Regions from separate parts of the Serratia sp. AR11 genome, predicted to be linked through region 3. Evidence: predicted binding sites of a transcription regulator. Region 3 holds the regulator's gene; each other region holds the start of a gene.
The links. The regulator PhoB, encoded in region 3, activates phosphate uptake and scavenging genes when phosphate is short. The targets are predictions, from matches to a motif close to CTGTCATAAAACTGNCNNAT.
Positions count from the first base shown of each region.

Region 1: opgB (phosphatidylglycerol--membrane-oligosaccharide glycerophosphotransferase) is a predicted target of PhoB. The motif match lies at 3,340-3,359, and genes of this name have one in related genera.
Region 2: glpT (glycerol-3-phosphate transporter) is a predicted target of PhoB. The motif match lies at 1,613-1,632, and genes of this name have one in related genera.
Region 4: ugpB (sn-glycerol-3-phosphate ABC transporter substrate-binding protein UgpB) is a predicted target of PhoB. The motif match lies at 2,014-2,033, and genes of this name have one in related genera.

Region 1 is NZ_CM150739.1:3,548,709-3,553,445, reverse strand. It holds gene ACSOSI_RS16785 (AMP nucleosidase) at 1-723, opposite strand, end outside; gene opgB (phosphatidylglycerol--membrane-oligosaccharide glycerophosphotransferase) at 877-3,180, opposite strand; gene ACSOSI_RS16775 (ABC transporter substrate-binding protein) at 3,435-4,370, opposite strand; gene ACSOSI_RS16770 (ABC transporter permease) at 4,387-4,737, opposite strand, start outside.
Region 2 is NZ_CM150739.1:194,369-199,105, reverse strand. It holds gene glpA (anaerobic glycerol-3-phosphate dehydrogenase subunit A) at 1-1,421, opposite strand, end outside; gene glpT (glycerol-3-phosphate transporter) at 1,787-3,142, shown strand; gene glpQ (glycerophosphodiester phosphodiesterase) at 3,227-4,306, shown strand; gene ACSOSI_RS00885 (tyrosine-type DNA invertase) at 4,545-4,737, shown strand, end outside.
Region 3 is NZ_CM150739.1:1,057,607-1,062,343, reverse strand. It holds gene ACSOSI_RS05035 (PstS family phosphate ABC transporter substrate-binding protein) at 1-265, opposite strand, end outside; gene phoR (phosphate regulon sensor histidine kinase PhoR) at 282-1,598, opposite strand; gene phoB (phosphate response regulator transcription factor PhoB) at 1,623-2,312, opposite strand; gene sbcD (exonuclease subunit SbcD) at 2,514-3,746, shown strand; gene sbcC (exonuclease subunit SbcC) at 3,743-4,737, shown strand, end outside.
Region 4 is NZ_CM150739.1:231,228-235,964, reverse strand. It holds gene ugpA (sn-glycerol-3-phosphate ABC transporter permease UgpA) at 1-473, opposite strand, end outside; gene ugpB (sn-glycerol-3-phosphate ABC transporter substrate-binding protein UgpB) at 588-1,907, opposite strand; gene ACSOSI_RS01065 (aminotransferase-like domain-containing protein) at 2,099-3,286, opposite strand; gene livF (high-affinity branched-chain amino acid ABC transporter ATP-binding protein LivF) at 3,329-4,030, opposite strand; gene livG (high-affinity branched-chain amino acid ABC transporter ATP-binding protein LivG) at 4,034-4,737, opposite strand, start outside.

The sequences.
Region 1 (4,737 bases), 2.5 Mb from region 3:
GATATAGATGCCACCGGCGCTCGACAGCGCAATGTAAGGGCTGGCCGGATCGGCTATCTCGGCGCAGGCCCAGCGGACAAACTCATCCACGTAGCGGGTGTAGTTGGTGAACAGCACGAACGGCTGGAAATGCTCTACCGGCGTGCCGGTGTAGTGCCGCAGCCGCGCCAGCGAAAAATCGGCCCGCAAGGCGTCGAAATGCGAAAGCGGGAAGGTGCTGGTGGCATGGAACAGGCCGTCGGCGGTTTCATCGCCAATTTGCGCCAATTCGGTGGTGGGGAAATGCTGTGCCAGGCTGGCGCTCATTGAGCGATCCAGCATCAGATTGGAGCCGTCAATCACGTAGGGGAAAGGAATTTCCTGCTGTGATGGCCGCACTTCAATATGCGCATCGTATTCACTCGCCAGCATGGTCAGTTGTTCGGTCAGATAGTGGCGAAACAACTGCGGACGGGTAATGGTGGTGGTGTAGCAGCCGGTATGGGTGAAACGGCCATAGGCGCGGGTTTTGGTCTGACCGGGCGATTTTCCATCCCAACTGACCCGCAGTTCTGGGTAAACAAACAGCCCTGTGGCGCGGGTCTGCGCGTCGGGCAGTCCACCGTGATTGATAAAATCCCCAACCGCTTGGCGCAGTGCTTCAACCGAGGCTTCGTATAGCGCTTCCAGTTGTTCGATCGCCTGAGCGGGGGTGAGGCCGGTGCCGGATTGCTGACTGCTCATACTCTCTCCTTGGTTCTCCCGGCTATGCGGCGGGAGGCATACGGATGCCGATATCAATTCACAGCAACAGGTTAGCCGAAGACGGGCGTAAAATCTTTATTGAAGGGGAAAAGAAAACGCAGCGGCATGGCGTCTGCCGCTGCGGTGTCGCGATCAGGAGTCGGGGGCGGCCTGTTCCACTTTCAGCGAGACCAGCCCAATGCCCAGTTTTTTCGGCGTAAAGCCGCCGCTGGCGCCTTCCTGTGGCTCGGTCGGTGCCGGTGGTGTGATCCGGATGTTCTGCGCACCGCCAGGGTTATCAAAGCGTAGCGTCACGGTAGTGTCCTGCTCGGTGAGCGTCACAAACTGTTCCTGGTCACCGACGCGTACCGAAATTGGTTCGCCAACGTTTTTACCGTAGGCGCGTGCGCGCAGCACCAAATCAAAGGCCGAAGGCAGTGGGTCGACGTAGTCGATGTTCACCGTCGGTGCCAGATTGGCGTCCGACCAGCGGCCCCAGTCCTCGACGGCGGCAACACCGGTAATCGCCTTAACCTGTTCCGGCATGCCCGGCAGCATAAAGGCAATGGCATCTGCGTGATATTTAACCGCCGCATCGTCCACTTTCAGCCGCTCGACGGCATTTTGATATGCGGCCACGCTGTCCCCTTCGGGGCTGCTAAAGTTGACCTTGCCACGATAGTTGCCCCCTTTGGCCTGCACGATGTGCGGTGGGGCGGCCAGATTGCCTGAAGCAACGCAGGTCTCGGTACTCAGCGCCAGTTCAGGCGCCCACACCCGGCCAATTTCATAGCACTTGTCGACCCAGACGAATTTTTCACCCGCACCCAAACCGGCGAGCTGTTTTTTCAGCGGCGTGGACAGATAGACGTTAAACATCGGCTCAATTTTATTGTCCGTCACCTTCAGGATAAACGGCACCTTAAAGGTGATGCCAGAGAAGCTAAAACGGCTGCCCTGATTGTCCAGATTAAAGTTGCTGATGTTGTTGGGGAAGCCCCATTGTTTCACCACCGCCGGTTTCCAGGCGTTGATTTTCTCATCGATATTCAGAAATACGGTAGCCAGCGTCGGACTGGACAGGCTGCTGCGCCCAAGGCCAATGTAGTTATCGCCGCCCATCACGTCCAGCACCGTGGCACCGTTGTCCAGCGTGCTGCGCTTCTCGTTATGCAGCGCGGTCTGTGGGTGGGTGCCGTCGATAATAAAGAACAGATTGCGGCGTTTCTGCTTGGTCAGAATGTCATAAGCGGTGTTGTTCATCGCCAGGTGATCCGAAGACACCACGATAACGGTATTTTTGAAGTACTCGGACGCTTTGATTTTGTCGATTAGCGCCGCGATATGTTGCTGGCTACAGGCCACCGCGCTTAGCGAGCGGTTTTCTTTGTTCTGCCAACTGAACGACTTTTTGCTGCAACTGGCGGAGATAAAACCGTCCGGGTGATGGGTGTCGACGGTCAGCGCAAACAGCGAGAACTTTTTATCCTGTTTCGACAGTTCGACAAACTTGTCGAACACCAGATCCAGCACGGTATCGTCGTACCAGCCCCAGTCATTTTTGTAGCTCGGATCGCTGACCTGCCCACGCAACTCCTTGAAGCCATACGCATGGTCAAAACCGTGCGATTTCAGGAAGGTATCTTTGCCGGCGAAGGCCAGTTCGGCACCCTGATAAAAGTAGTTGTCGTAACCGGCGGATTTCAGCACGTCACCCAGGCAGACGTTTTCCGGATAAAAGGTGGAAACGGCGCTGGAGGCGTTGCCGTCAAAGGGGGCAAACAGCGGGATCCCGCACTGCGAAGACACCATACCGGCAATGGTATAGCCGGTGCCGGGCAGCTGTTGGGTATTGCTGAAATCGATACTGTTTGCGCGGTGCTGGTTCAGTTCGTCGGTCAGGCCGGGGAAGAGATCTGCATCCAGATAGGTTCTTTCCAGGCTTTCGGCATAGATATACACCAGGTTCGGCGCTTTACCCTGCATGCTCTTTTTCGGCGCTTTGTAATAGGTATCAAAGTCGGCGGTGTCACCGCTAATCTGGCTTCTGACCAGCAGGGAGATATCCTGAAAGGCCGGGGTGGTGCCGACGGAAAACAGCGCCAGCAGCACGGCGAGCACGCTATAAACCACGCTGCTGCTTTTTGCCTTGCGCCGCACCAGGCTCCAGGTCAGCACGCTGAAGATCAGTGCCAGCACCGCCAACAGGCCGATAAACGGCAGCAGGTATTTGCCAACGCCGGCACCCTTCAGGCTGCTGGTGAGGGTGTAGAGCACCGCATCGGTAATGCCATCGCCGGTAAAGTAGTTACTGGCGATCAGCACCACGTTAAGGATCAGATAGCTGCCCAACAGCGTCAGCAGGGCGGCCAGCCACCAGCGGTTGGCGGCGGCTCGGGTCCGGTAGATGAGAATTGAGGCTAAAAAAAGTGCAAACGAAATTAATGCTGAAACCATCCACCGTACCCTGTCTGATTAAAAAGAAAATCTTAACTGCTCTGACAAACGCTATTGAGCCGCGCACAGCGCGAAAGAGGAAGGGTATAGCGCATTGAAAGCACCAGGGTCAATGCGTGTTTGCATTGCCTCGCCGCGGCAGAGTGCGATTGGCGTTTTTTGTGACATTACTGTGACACTAATCACGTCTGAGAGCAGCAGAGCGCAAAATAGGCCCTCTCCTTGGGGAGAGGGCAAACAGACCAACGCGCCCTTTAAGGCAACTCCACCGCATACTGCTCTACCGGAGTGATTTTTTTGATCAGCTTATTGTCGAACAGGAACTGTTCATAGGCCTGATAGCGCGCTTTATCCAGCCTGGCCGGATCGCGGGCGAACAGCGGCAGGCTGGCCTGCCAGGCCTGTTTGTTCAACTCGGTATTGAGTTCCGGGTGGGCCTTGGCGAACGCCAGCCAGCTTTCCTGTGGGTGAGCCTGCAGGTAATCGTTGCCTTTTTTCAGCGCCGTGAGGAATTTCTTGATTTTCGGCTCGCCCACCGCGTCGCGATTGGCGACGATAATCAGTTCGTCGTAGGCTGGCACGCCGTAGTCTTCCACGTTAAACACCACCGGATCCTTGCCCTGCAACTTTAGCTCCAGCGCTTCGATATTACGATATCCGCCAATCACCGCATCAACCTGACCTGCCAGCAGGGCGCTGGTCAGTTGGAAATTTACGTTAATCAACTTACCGTCGTCAGGGTTGAGGTGTTCATGCTTGAACATGGTTGCCAGCGTGGCCTGTTCGATGCCGCTGACCGAGTAACCGATTTTTTTGCCCTTCAGCCCTGCCGGGGTGGTAATGCTTTTATCCAGCGTAATCACGGTATTGAGCGGTGAATTAATCAGGGTACCCACGCGCATCAGCGGCAGGCCCTGATCGGCAAAGAAATGCAGCTGCGGCTGATAGGTGATGGCCAGATCGGCCTGTTTTGCCGCCACCAACCGTGGTGGTAGCGCCGGATCGGAAGGCGGCACAATCTTGATGTCCAGGCCTTCGGCCTTGAAGGCACCGATCTGCTCGGCCACCATAATCGGCGCGTGATCGGGGTTGATATACCAGTCGAGCACCAGCGTCAGTTTTTCTGCGGCGGTAGCTTGCCCGGCCAGCGTGGTGCAGAGCATCAGTCCGCAGAGGGTTTTATTAATCATTGTGGATCCCTTGTTATCAGTCATTTTCCGGCGCCCAGTCGATCAGGCGCAGCAGCAGCGCGTCCACCGTCACCCAAAGCAGGACGGTCATCAGCACCAGAATAAACAGCGCGGCAAAACAGACGTCGGTCTGCATGCGCGCGTTGGCGTTCAGCATTACGTAACCCAAACCTTCCGCCGAGCCGACCCATTCGCCGATGATCGCGCCGATCGGGGCGACGGCGGCGGCCATGCGCAGCCCGGAGCCAAAGGCCGGCAGTGCCGCCATCAGCCGCACATGCCGCAGTTGCGCCCAGGGAGAAGCGCGCAGGGTGCGGGCCAGATCGAGATAATCGTTATTGACCCGGCGCAGTCCGTCGAAGAAGGC
Region 2 (4,737 bases), 860 kb from region 3:
TCCCCCTGGCAGGTGCCCATGCCGACGCGGGTGCGGCGGCGCAGATCGACCAGGTTATTAACGGTGAGGGAATTTACCGCATAGCGCACTTCACCGGCGGTCACCGCTTCGCATTCGCACACCAGGCTGTTATCCAGCCGATCGCCGGCCGGTACCTGACTGGCCCTGTCGCCGTGGCGATAAACCGCCGAACCGCGAATGCTGGCAGGCAGGGAAACCACGCTGCGCACCGTTTCCTCCGCCGACTGCCGCGAACCGGGCAAGGCTTCCTGCGCGGTGGTACAGGGGCTGTCGATTCCGAGCTTTTCGCACACTTTATCGGTCGCCCACTGCGCCATCAGCCGGTAGGTCATCAGCTTGCCGCCGGTAATGGTGATAAAGCCTTCCAGGCCGTCGCGGCTGGCGTGATCGAGCAGCACGATGCCGCGGCTGACGTTGCGGCCGCTGGGGTCGTCGTCACTGGCTACCAATGGGCGCACACCGGCATAGGCGCGCAGAATACGCGTCTGCGCCAGCTCCGGTGCCAGCAGCGCCCCCTCGCGGATCAGAATGTCCACTTCCTGCGGCGTCACCAGCATGTTGTCGATCTGGTCATAGTCAATATGGGTGGAGGTGGTGCCAATCACCGAGATGGTGTCGCCCGGCACCAAAATGTCGGCGTCCGCCGGTTTGCGGCAGCGGTTGATCACCATGTTGTTGATGCGGTGGCCGAGGATCAGCAAAGCGCCCTTGGCCGGGAACATGCGAATGCGCAGATCGGCATATTCCGCTATCTGCTGGCCCCAGATGCCCGCGGCATTGACCACCACTTCGGCATGAATATCGTAGCGCTGTGCAGATTGATGGTCGAAAACGCGCACCCCGGTAACGCGATCACCCGAGCGAAGCAAACCGACCACCTGATGATAGGTGAGGATCTGCGCACCGTGCTCACGGGCGTCTAGCATATTGGCGGCAGTGAGACGGAAAGGATCGACAGTGCCGTCCGGCACGCGAACCGCACCGATCAGAGCCGGGTTGGCCGCCGGCTCCAGACGCAGCGCCAGCTGTGGGTCGATCGCTTCGGCGTTGATACCGGCGCTGTGGCAGGAGGCAATAAACTGTTGTTGATAGTCCAGCGAATCCTGCGGCAGCGTAATAAACAGCCCATCGGTACGTTCGATGCAGTGGTGCGCAATACGCTTGAGGATTTGGTTTTCTTCTATGCATTCACGCGCCGACTCACCGTCGGTCACCGCATAGCGTGCTCCACTGTGCAGCAGCCCGTGGTTACGGCCAGTGGCACCGGTGGCAATATCGTGACGCTCCAGCAGTATGCAACGCAGGCCACGACGCGCGCAGTCACGAGCAATGCCCGCACCGGTCGCGCCGCCGCCAATAATGATCACATCCGTTTCGTTATCCGGTGAATGGCTGCTCATGAGGCTCTCTCAGGATCCGTGATTATTAGCCTATTGAGCCACAGTCATTGGGGTCTTTGTTTGATAAGGAACAATAACGAACTCAAAACGAAAACCAAATGTCCACAAAAAACCATGAATGTGATCATAATCACGATTTTTAGGCGTTTTTCTATTTCATAACGTTAACGAATCGCTCAAAATCCGCCGGTGTTTCATAAAAGTGTAACAATTGCGCCATCCATCACAGCGACACCAGGCTGTTTTGACTAGGATGACGCTCGTTATGGAACAAAAAAACACCACATTCGATATCCGCTCAATCATCAAATGAACGTAAAAGGTCATATTGATGTGATAACTAGATAAAGCCATCGGAGGCGCTCATGTTGAGTATTTTTAAGCCGGCAGCACACATTTCCCGTGTGCCGGTCGACAAAGTCGACCCGCTGTACCGTAAATTGCGCTGGCAGATTTTTATGGGGATTTTCTTCGGTTATGCCGCCTACTACCTGGTGCGCAAGAACTTCACCCTGGCCATGCCTTACCTGATCGACCAGGGCTTCAGCCGCGGTGACCTCGGTTTCGCGCTGTCCGGTATTTCCATCGCCTACGGTTTTTCCAAATTCATCATGGGGTCGGTTTCTGACCGCTCCAACCCGCGCGTGTTCCTGCCCGCCGGCCTGATCCTGGCTGCCGCGGTGATGCTGTTCATGGGCTTCGTGCCATGGGCGACTTCGAGCATCGCGGTCATGTTCGTGCTGCTGTTCCTGTGCGGTTGGTTCCAGGGAATGGGCTGGCCGCCATGTGGCCGTACCATGGTGCACTGGTGGTCGCAGAAAGAGCGCGGCAGCATCGTTTCGGTCTGGAACTGTGCCCATAACGTGGGTGGCGGTCTGCCGCCACTGCTGTTCCTGCTGGGCATGGCCTGGTTCAACGACTGGCATGCAGCGCTGTATATGCCGGCCTTCGGCGCCATCCTGGTGGCTCTGATCGCCTTTGCCCTGATGCGTGATACTCCGCAATCCTGTGGCCTGCCGCCGATCGAAGAATACAAAAACGATTATCCGGACGACTACAGCGAGAAAGCGGAAGAAGAGCTGACTGCCAAGCAAATCTTCATGCAGTACATCCTGCCGAACAAGCTGCTGTGGTACATCGCCGTGGCCAACGTGTTCGTTTACCTGCTGCGTTACGGCATCCTGGACTGGTCACCGACCTACCTGAAAGAAGTGAAACACTTCACGCTGGATAAGTCTTCCTGGGCCTATTTCCTGTACGAATATGCCGGTATTCCGGGCACCCTGCTGTGCGGCTGGATGTCGGACAAGGTGTTCAAGGGCAACCGTGGCGCCACCGGCGTGTTCTTCATGACCCTGGTCACCATCGCCACCGTAGTTTACTGGCTCAACCCGGTCGGTAACCCTGGCATCGATATGGCCTGCATGATCACCATCGGCTTCCTGATTTACGGGCCGGTGATGCTGATCGGTCTGCACGCACTGGAACTGGCGCCGAAGAAAGCGGCCGGTACCGCGGCGGGCTTCACCGGTCTGTTCGGTTATCTGGGCGGCTCTGTCGCAGCCAGCGCCATCGTCGGCTACACCGTTGACTACTTCGGTTGGGACGGCGGCTTTATGGTGATGATCGGCGGTAGCGTCGGTGCAGTAGTTCTGCTGTTACTGACCATGCTGAGTGAGAAAAAACACCACGCGGAAATCGCTGCCAACAAACGCGGTTAAGCGTCATACCACTTTCGCATTATTTAAAGGCCGCACCGCGGCCTTTTTATTACCCCCTGCCCCTACAATATGGAGAACAACAGAATGCGGACTCAAGTCAAAGCCCTGCTGACAGGGATTATCCTGGCCACCTCAATGGTCAGCGCCGCACAGGCTGCCGACAAGGTGGTGATCGCCCACCGTGGCGCCAGCGGCTATCTGCCGGAACACACGCTGCCGGCGAAGGCCATGGCCTACGCGCAGGGTGCAGACTTCCTCGAGCAGGATCTGGTGATGACCAAGGACAACGAGCTGGTGGTGTTGCATGACCACTACCTCGACCGCGTCACCGACGTCGCCGAACGTTTCCCGGACCGCGCACGTAAAGACGGCCGCTATTACGCCATCGACTTTACCCTGCTGGAAATTAAATCGTTGAAGTTCACCGAAGGCTTCGAGATTGAGAACGGTAAAAAAGTGCAGGGTTACCCTGGTCGTTTCCCGATGGGCAAATCCGATTTCCGCGTCCATACCTTCCAGGAAGAGATCGAGTTTGTGCAGGGCCTGAACCATTCAACCGGCAAGAACATCGGTATTTATCCGGAAATCAAAGCGCCATGGTTCCACAAGCAGGAAGGCAAGGATATTTCCAGCAAAGTGCTGGCGGTGCTGAAGCAGTACGGTTATACCGGCAAGGGTGACAACGTTTATCTGCAATGCTTCGACGCCAACGAGCTGAAACGCATTAAAACCGAGCTGGAACCGAAGATGGGCATGGATCTGAAGCTGATCCAACTAATCGCCTACAACAAATGGCAGGAAACCTATGAGCAGAAGGCCGACGGCAAGTGGGTGGAATATGACTATGACTGGATGTTCAAGCCGGGCGCGATGAAGCAGATTGCCCAGTATGCCGACGGCATCGGGCCGGACTACCACATGCTGGTGGTGGCGGAGAAATCCAAGCCGGGCAAGGTAGTGCTGACCGACATGGTGAAAGAAGCCCATGCCAACAAGCTGGCGGTGCACCCCTTCACCATCCGTGCGGATGCGCTGCCGGACTACGTGACCAACGTGAATCAACTGTATGACGTGATTTACAACCAGGCGGGCGTTGACGGCGTGTTCACCGACTTCCCTGACAAGGGCGTGCAATTCCTGCAAAAGCAGGGCCAGCACAAGTAATCAGATAAAGGGTGCCGCCTGGCGCAATACGAAAAAGATGAGCAACAGCCCGGAGGTTATTCCATCAAGCTTAACTTCCGCTGGCATTAGCAGACGGGTGATCGGCTTATTCTCCTGCTCCTCATCTTTATTCGTCCCCTGACTGCCGATACACCGCGTTAGGCTATACTCCCCCCCACTCTGTCTGTGACAGACAACGGTCGGCACCCGCCGGCCGTTTCTTTTCGAGGAGAATACCGTGATCAAATCACAACAGCACCGCAAGCACCTCACCCGGGGTGAAGTCGGGCGTCTGCTGCTGCAAGCCGCCGCCGGCCGGGCGCCCGAGCGTGACACCTGCCTGATCTGGATGGGTTTCATTCATGGCTGTCGCGTCAGCGAACTCACCGGCTTGCGCCTCGCCGACCTCGATATGGACGACGGTTGCCTTT
Region 3 (4,737 bases):
TCATCGGTCGGCTCATCGGCCCCAGCTGCGCGGCCCCCGCAGCCAAAGCGGTCGGCGCAGTTGAGGAGCCCGCGACCTGGATCTGCAAATTAACGTTGGGGTAATGCTGGCTGAAGTCCTGCGCCCACAGCGCCATCAGATTCGCCAGCGTATCGGAACCGACGCTCGACAGGTTGCCGGACAGCATGCCGTCCGGCTGCGCTAACGCGCCACGGCTCACCAGCAGCGCCAGGCAAAGCAACAGCCCTCGGGTCATTCGGATCATACCAGCCTCTCGCGCGTTAATTTTTCACCGCATTCTCTGATAAAGCTGCGGGAACAATCAACCGGTTAGGCAAGGTAAAGATGAATCGGGTGCCAATCCCCTGCTCACTGAGGATCTCCAATCTCGCGTCATGGTGGCTGAGCGCATGCTTGACGATTGCCAGCCCCAGCCCACTGCCGCCGGTCTGGCGTGAACGGGCCTTGTCGACGCGATAGAAACGTTCGGTCAGGCGCGGAATATGCTCGGCGGCGATGCCCGGCCCATTATCACTGACCTGGAACTGCGCGCCGTTGGGCGTCTGTTGCCAACTCACTTCAATATTGGTGCCCTTTGGCGTGTGATTGACGGCGTTGTACACCAGGTTTGATACCGCGCTGCGCAGTTGGTCGTCGTTGCCGAACACCTTGAGCTGTTCGTTCACCCGGAAGCTAATCTCATGGTTGCCACCGCTCAGCGACTGCGCTTCCCGTTGCAACACTCTCAACATCAGTGGGATATCGACCCGTTCGTTCATCTCGACGTTAGGCGCCGCCTCAATCCGCGACAGCGTCAGCAGCTGTTTGACCAGCCCATCCATACGCCGGGTCTGCTCTTGCATGGTGCCCAGCGCTTTGCCGCGCAGCGAGCCATCCAGCTCTTCGTCGCTCATCATCTCCAGGTAGCCCTGCAACACCGTGAGCGGGGTACGCAGCTCGTGGCTGACGTTGGCGAAGAAGTTGCGTCGCGCGCCTTCCAGCTGGCGCATTTGGGTGACGTCACGCGCCACCATCAGTAATTGCCCTTCGGAATAAGGCATCACGCGGAATTCGACGTAGTGCTCATTGTTCAACTGCAGCGTCAACGGCCGGGTGAACTCCTGCTGTTGCAGATAGTGGCTGAACTCCGGGTAACGCAGCAGGTTAAGGATGTGCTGACCATTGTCTTCCGGCCAGCGGAAACCCAGCAGATGCTGCGCCAAACCGTTACACCAAAAGATATTGCCTTCGACGGTAGTCATCACTACCGCATCGGGCAGCGATTCCGCGCCGCTGCGGAAGCGTTTGATCAACAGCGCCAGTTCACGCCGCCGACGGCGATTACGCTGCTGCATCTGATACAGGCCGTAAAACAGCGGTTCCCAGCTCCAGCGCCCGGGTGGCGGCGTCATGCTGCGGTCAACCCACAGCCAGTGGGAAAGTTTGAGTTGGTTGTAGAAATTCCATACCAGCGCCGCCAGCACGGAGGCCAGCAGCAACCAGGGCAGATAACCGAAAATCAGCCCCAGCAACAAGGCAGGCAAGCAGAAAAGGGCCAGCTCCAGGGCCAGCCTCTTCCAGGATAGACGTTCTAGCACGGCATATTCTCCAGCGCGTCGCGATCAGTAGCGCGTTGAGAATCGGTAGCCGGTGCCCCGAACGGTTTGAACCATTTTGTCATGACCACTGGTCTCTAACGCCTTACGGAGCCGACGGATATGCACGTCAACGGTGCGGTCTTCCACATAAACGTTAGTGCCCCAGACGTGATTAAGCAACTGTTCGCGGCTATAAACACGCTCTGGATGAGTCATAAAGAAGTGCAGCAATTTGAACTCGGTCGGCCCCATATCCAGCGCCTGCTCGTTGGCCATCACCCGGTGTGAAGAAGGATCCAGGCTCAGCCCTTGCATTTCAATCACTTCTTCCACCGCCATCGGTGAAATGCGGCGCATTACCGCCTTGATGCGCGCTACCAGCTCCTTCGGCGAGAAGGGTTTGGTGATGTAATCATCCGCCCCGACTTCCAGCCCACGGACACGGTCTTCTTCTTCACCGCGTGCGGTCAGCATCATCACCGGAATATCGCGGGTCATCGCTTCACGCTTCATATGTTTAATAAACTGAATGCCGGAACCTCCGGGTAACATCCAGTCGAGCAACACTAAATCAGGGAACGGCTCAGACAGGCGCGTCACTGCGCTGTCATAATCCTCAGCTTCCAACGGTTGGTAACCATTCTGTTCCAACACAAAGCACACCATCTCACGGATCGGCGCTTCGTCTTCCACCACCAGTATGCGTCTTGCCATCGTCAATCCTGCCAATGTGTTAGCGATCACAGTTGATTGCGGGCGCCATTATGCGTCAGTTTTGTGACAGATTTATGAAATAAATAGCCATGAAATAAACCGGGTGTCATAGGCAGTAAGCATAGCGATTATTTCTAATAATACAGAAACATCATATTCCCTTTATAATCCCTGCCATTACTCTATCGCCCCGGGAGTGTCATGCGCCTGATCCACACCTCTGACTGGCATCTTGGCCAGTATTTTTTCACCAAAAGCCGCGCCGCCGAACATCAGGCTTTTCTGCGCTGGCTGATCGAACAGATCGAACAACAGCAGGTGGATGCGCTGATCGTCGCCGGGGACCTGTTCGATACCGGCTCGCCGCCAAGCTACGCCCGTGAGCTGTATAACCGTTTCGTGGTGGAACTGCAGCGCACCGGCTGCCAGTTGGTGGTACTGGGCGGTAACCACGACTCCGTGGCAACCTTGAATGAGTCGCGTGAATTGCTTTCCTGCCTGAATACCACCGTGATTGCCAACGCACAGAGCGAAACCGAACAACAAATTCTGGTGCTGAATCAGCGCGACGGCCAGCCGGGTGCGGTACTTTGTGCCATCCCTTTCCTGCGCCCACGCGATCTGCTCACCAGCCGAGCCGGCGACTCCGGAGTGCAAAAACAGCAGGCGCTGCAAGAGGCTATCGCCGACCATTATCAAAGGCTGTACCAAGCGGCCTGCGCGCGTCGCGATGCGCTGGGCTTGCCACTGCCGATTGTTGCCACCGGCCACCTGACCACCGTGGGCGTCACCACCTCCGATTCGGTGCGCGATATCTACATTGGCACGCTGGACGCCTTCCCGGCCCAGGCCTTCCCGCCGGCCGACTACATCGCGCTGGGGCATATACACCGCGCGCAGAACGTCGCCAAATCCGAACATATTCGCTACAGCGGCTCGCCGATCCCACTCAGTTTTGACGAGTTGGGCAAAGCCAAAAGCGTGTTTATGGTGGATTTCAGCGCGGGCGCTCTGCAACAGGTCACTGCGCTGGAGATCCCCAGCTTCCAACCGATGCAGCTTATCAAGGGTGATTTGGCGCAGATCGAACAACAATTGCAGCAGTTCGCCGATTATCAGGGTGAACTACCGGTGTGGCTGGACATTGAAGTGGCAACACAGGACTACCTTAGCGACATTCAGCGCCGCATCCAGTTACTGGCCGATCAACTGCCGGTAGAAGTAGTGTTATTGCGCCGCAGCAAAGAACAGCGGCGCCAGGCCATTGAACAGCAGGACAAGGAAACGCTCAATGAACTGAGCGTCAACGAGGTGTTCGAACGGCGGCTGGCGCAGGAGCCTGAAATGGCCGAAGAACGTCGGCAACGAATGAGCCAAATGTTCCAGCAGGTGGTCGAGTCCGTGCGGCACAACGACCAGGAGCCGAGCCAATGAAAATCCTCAGCCTGAGATTAAAAAACCTCAATTCCCTGCAGGGCGAATGGAAGATCGATTTTACCGCCGAGCCTTTTGCCAGCAATGGGTTATTCGCCATCACCGGGCCTACCGGGGCAGGCAAAACCACCCTGCTGGACGCCATCTGTCTGGCGCTGTACCACCAGACGCCGCGCCTTAACGTCACGCCGAGCCAGAACGAGCTGATGACACGCCACACCGCCGAATCGCTGGCGGAGGTCGAATTTGAAGTTAAAGGGGTCGGCTATCGCGCCTTCTGGAGCCAGCGCCGCGCCAAAAATGCCCCGGACGGCAACCTGCAGGCACCTAAAGTGGAGCTGGCGCTGCGTGAAGACGGAAAAATTCTGGCGGACAAGGTACGCGACAAGCTGGATATGACCGCCGCGATCACCGGGTTGGACTTCGGCCGCTTCACCAAATCGATGATGTTATCCCAGGGGCAGTTCGCCGCCTTCCTCAATGCCGATGCCAACGATCGTGCCGAACTGCTGGAAGAACTGACCGGCACCGAGATCTACGGCCAGCTTTCCGAGCGGGTTTTCGAACAGCATAAGCAGGCCAGGGCCGATTTGGATGCGCTGCATCAACGCGCCAGCGGCATTGAACTGCTCAATGACGAACAGCGTCAGCAGCTTGAAAACCAATTAATTGAGCTGGGAACGCAGGAAAATACCCTTGGCGAACAGGCCCGCCAGCAGCAGCAGGCGCTGAACTGGTTACAGCAGTGGCAACAAACACAGCAAAAACAACAGGAATATCAACGTCAACTGAACGCGGCCCAGCAAGAACAGGCGGCGGCCGAACCGCAACTGCAGCAGTTGGCGCGCAGCGAGCCGGCAGAAAAACTGCGGCCGTTGCTGAATGAACGTAACCGCTGCCGCAACGATCAGCAGGCGCTGCAACAGCAGATAAGCCAATTAACGCAACAGCAAGAGCAACAGCTAGCCCAGATGGCGCCGTTGCAACAGGC
Region 4 (4,737 bases), 830 kb from region 3:
ATCGCTTGCCCACTGTTCTGTGCGTGGTTCCAGTTGTAGCCCAGTCCGTTAAGGAAATGAGTAATCAGCCCCAGGCCGGGGTTGAACAGGAAGATCCACAGTACCGCCGCCACCGCCGGAGCTACCGCATAAGGCAAGATCATCAGCGTCTGGTAAATCCGGCTGCCGCGCAGCACGTAATCCACCAGCGCAGCGAAGAACAACGACACGACCAGCCCGATACCCGCCACCAGGAAGCTGAAAATCAGCGTGGTGTAAAACGAATCGAGGTAGTAAGGATCCTGGAACAGCTGGGTAAAGTTATCCAGGCCGACAAACTGGCTGGACAGACCGAAGGGATCGAGGCTCTGCACCGAATACCACAGCGCCTCGCCGGCGGGCCACAGGAAAAAGATTGCGGTGATCAACAGTTGCGGCAGCACCAGTACATAGGGCAGCCAGCTACAGCCGAAACCGGGACGGGAAGATGACATAGGGGTTAACCGTTAATGTGGGGAGAGGGCTGACTGAGCCCCTCACCCCGGCCCTCTCCCAGGGGAGAGGGGGTGAAATCGGTGTCGTTCGCCGGAACGGAGTCCCGGTTGACGCTACTTGGTCTGGGACTCGAAGCGACGCAGCAATACGTCACCGCGCTGCACGGCGGCATCCAGCGCCTGCTGTGGCGTTTTCTTGCCGGTCCACACGCCTTCCAATTCTTCATCCACCACGGTACGGATCTGCGGCATGTTGCCCAAACGCAGGCCCTTGGTGAATGGCAACGGTGGCTTGTTCAGCATCTGACGTGTCGCCACATCGGCGCCCGGGTTCTTGTCATAGAAGCCCTGTTGCTTGGTCAGATCGTAGGCCGCGGTGGTGATCGGCAGATAACCGGTCTTCTGGTGCCATTCGGCGGCAATTTCCGGCTGGGCCAGATACTGCAGGAACTCGGCGACCCCTTTGTAAGTGGCGGCATCTTTGCCGTTCATCACCCACAGGCTGGCACCGCCAATGATGGCGTTCTGCGGTGCATTTTTGGCATCCGCATCGTACGGCATCATGCCCACGCCGTAGTTGAACTTGGCGTAATGCTTGATATCTGCCAGCGAACCGGATGACGCGGTAGTAATGGCACAGTCGCCGCTGTAGAACTTCTCGGTGGATTCGTCTTTACGGCCGAAATAGGTGAAATTACCCTTCTTGTTCATCTCTTCCAGCAGTTGGATGTGCTTGACCTGCAGCGGCTTGTTGAATTCCAGCTTGGCGCTGGCTCCCCCGAAACCGTTGTTCTCCGTGGCGAACGGCACCCCGTGCCAGGCGCTGAAGTTCTCGAGCTGGATCCAGCCCTGCCAGCCGCTGGCGTAGCCGCACTTCATACCGGCTGCACGCAGTTTGGCGGTGTCCGCCGCCAGTTCCTGCCAGGTTTTTGGCGGCTGGTCCGGGTTCAGGCCGGCTTTTTTGAAGGCGTCCTTGTTGTAATACAGCACTGGAGTGGAACTGTTGAACGGCTGAGACAGCAGGTGGCCGCTCTTGTTGTCGGTGTAGTAACCGGCCACCGTCGGCACGAACACCGACTCGTCAAAGTTGATACCGGCATCTTTAAACACTTCATACACCGGCTTGATCGCCTTGCTGGCCATCATGGTTGCCGTGCCCACCTCGTACACCTGCAAAATTGCCGGCGCTTTGCCTGAGCGATAGGCCGCGATGCCCGCCGCCAGGCTCTGTTCGTAGTTACCTTTATAAACCGGGACAATTTTGACGTCGGTGTGCGACTGGTTAAAGCGATCCGCCAGGGAATCCACTTCTTTACCCAATTCACCTTCCATTGAATGCCAGAACGGGATCTCGGTTGCCGCCAGTGCCTGAGTGCTGACCGCCAGGGTCAACGCGACGCACAGCGTAGTTTTGCGAATAGCGTAGGTGAGCATGCCTAACTCCTGAAAAAAGCTGGTGTAATAAGCGCGTGAGCGAAAAGAATCAGTTTTTTGTTCGGTAGCTAACATGCCATGCTCGGATGACAGAAATATAACTGCCAGATGACAGCCGTGTGACGGGAGAGTGAAGTGCAGATTGCGGTTTGATGTCGGCGGCAGGGAGAACTGCCCCGCCGCCGTGGGTATTACAGTGAACGACGCAGTCGAGCGACCGCTTCCTGCATTTGCTGTTCGGTCGCGGTGGCGAACGACAGGCGGAAGGTCGAACGATCCGGGTTGTCTGAGAAGAAGTATTCCCCCGGCACGAATACCACGCCCTGCTGCAGGGTGGTTTTCAGCCATTCGGTAGCGTTAAACGGCTGACGGAAACGCGCCCACAGGAACATACCGCCCTTCGGCATATCGAAGCTGATATGGTCGCCCAGCTCTTGTTCCACCAGCCCGGCCAGGATCTCGCCCTTGTGCTTGTAGGCCGCGCGGATCTTTTCGATCTGCGCCGCCAGACGATCCAACCCCAGATAGCATTCGACGATGCTCTGCGACAGCGCGCTGGCGTGCAGATCCGCCGCCTGCTTGATGATCGCCACTTTATGCAGCAGGAACTCAGGCAAAATTGCCCAGCCCAGGCGCAGGCCCGGCGCCAGGATCTTGGAGAAGGTCGAGGTGTAGATAATGTTATCGGTATGACCCAGCACCTGCTGGGAAATCTGGTGCAGCGTAGCGTTGCGCTCTTCGGTAAAGCGCAGTTCGCCGTACGGGTCATCCTCGATGATCAGGAAATTGTGCTCGGCCGCCAGTTTCACCAACAGTTCGCGGCGCGGTGCGCTCAGGGTGATACCGCTTGGGTTGCCGAAGTTCGGCACCACATACACGCCCTTGATGCGCTGGGTTTTCAGCAGTTCGGCCAGCTCTTCAACCACCATGCCATCGCTGTCGGACGACACCGACATGATGTTGGCCTCCGCCAGCTCCAGCGTCTGTAACGCCGCCAGATAGGTCGGACGCTCCACCACAAACACATCGCCCGGATTGACGATGGCACGCATCACCAGATCCAGCGCCTGCTGGGAACCGGCCGTGACCATCACTTCTTCGGCAGTGGCAGAAACACCACGCTGGGCGCACAGTTCGCAGATGCGCTCACGCAGCACCGGGCTGCCTTCGGTCAAACCATATTGGAAAGCGCTTTTCGGCTGCTCGGTGATCGCCTGATGAGTGGCGATGCTCAAACCTTCGAAATCAAACAGGGCATCAGAGGGGATGCCGCCCGCCAGCGAAATGACGTTTTCCATCTTACTGTGCTTGAGCAATTCACGAATTGCCGAGCTTTTTACTTTTACGATGCGCTGCGCGAGTAACCCTTCTGTGTTCATTTCTTCTTCTCATTCCTGATTATTATTAGTTACTGGGACAAACTATCCACCGAGATAAGCGGATCGAACTGCTTCGTTTGCTAACAATGCGGCTCCCGTATCTTCCAACACCACGCGGCCGTTTTCCAGTACATAACCACGATCGGCCAGTTTCAGCGCCTGATTGGCGTTTTGCTCCACCAGGAAGATGGTCATTCCCTCTTCGCGCAGTTGCTCAATAATGTCAAAAATCTGCTGAATAATGATCGGCGCCAGCCCAAGGGAAGGTTCGTCGAGCAACAGCAACTTTGGCTGGCTCATCAGCGCACGGCCGATAGCCAACATCTGTTGCTCACCGCCGGACATGGTGCCGGAACGTTGGGCACGGCGCTCCAGCAGGCGTGGGAACAGGCCGAAAACCCTTTCGATACGCTGCTGATACTGCTGACGGTCGGCAAAGAAACCGCCCATCGCCAGATTCTCTTCCACCGTCATTCGCGAGAATACCCGTCGCCCTTCCGGCACAATAGCCACCGCCTCACGCATGATGCGCGAGGTCTGCCACTGGGTAATATCCTGATCGAGGAAAGTGATGCTGCCCTCGCTGGCACGGGGTTCACCGCACAGCGTGCCGAGCAGCGTAGTTTTACCGGCGCCGTTAGCTCCGATCAGCGTGACTATCTCACCCTGCTTAATGTTCAGGCTGACCTGATGCAGCGCCTGGATTTTGCCGTAATGGGCGGATACCTGATTAAATGACAACATAATTTATTCGCCCAGATAAGCCCGGATCACGTCCGGGTTGTTGCGGATTTCTGCCGGAGTGCCCTGCGCCAGCGGCGTACCCTGGTTCACCACGTAGATGCGGTCGGAAATGCCCATCACCAGCTTCATGTCGTGTTCGATCAACAACACCGACACCTTATGCTGATTACGCAGCTCGACAATCAAATGGTCCAGTTCGTCGGTTTCCTTCGGGTTCAAACCCGCCGCAGGCTCGTCGAGCATCAGCAGCTCCGGCCGGGTAACCATGCAACGCGCAATCTCCAGCCGCCGCTGCTGGCCGTATGCCAGGTTGCCCGCCGAGCGGTTAGCCATCTCCAGCAGGCCAACCCGCTGCAGCCACACCGCCGCACGTTCCAGCGCGTCGGCTTCGGCACGACGGAAGGCCGGCGTTTTCAACAGCCCGGCGAAAACGCCGCTTTTCAGATGCTGGTGCTGCGCAACCAGCAGGTTTTCGATCACCGTCATTTCACGGAACAACCGCACATGCTGGAAAGTCCGCACTACGCCCATACGAGCGATGTTTTGGCCGGATAACCCTTCCAGATGACGTTCGCGCAGTTTAATGGTGCCGCCGGTTGGGCGGTAGAAACCGGTCAGACAGTTAAATACCGTGGTTTTTCCGGCACCGTTTGGGCCGATCAGCGAAACGATCTCGCCTTCATTGAGTTCCAGCGCCACGTTATTGA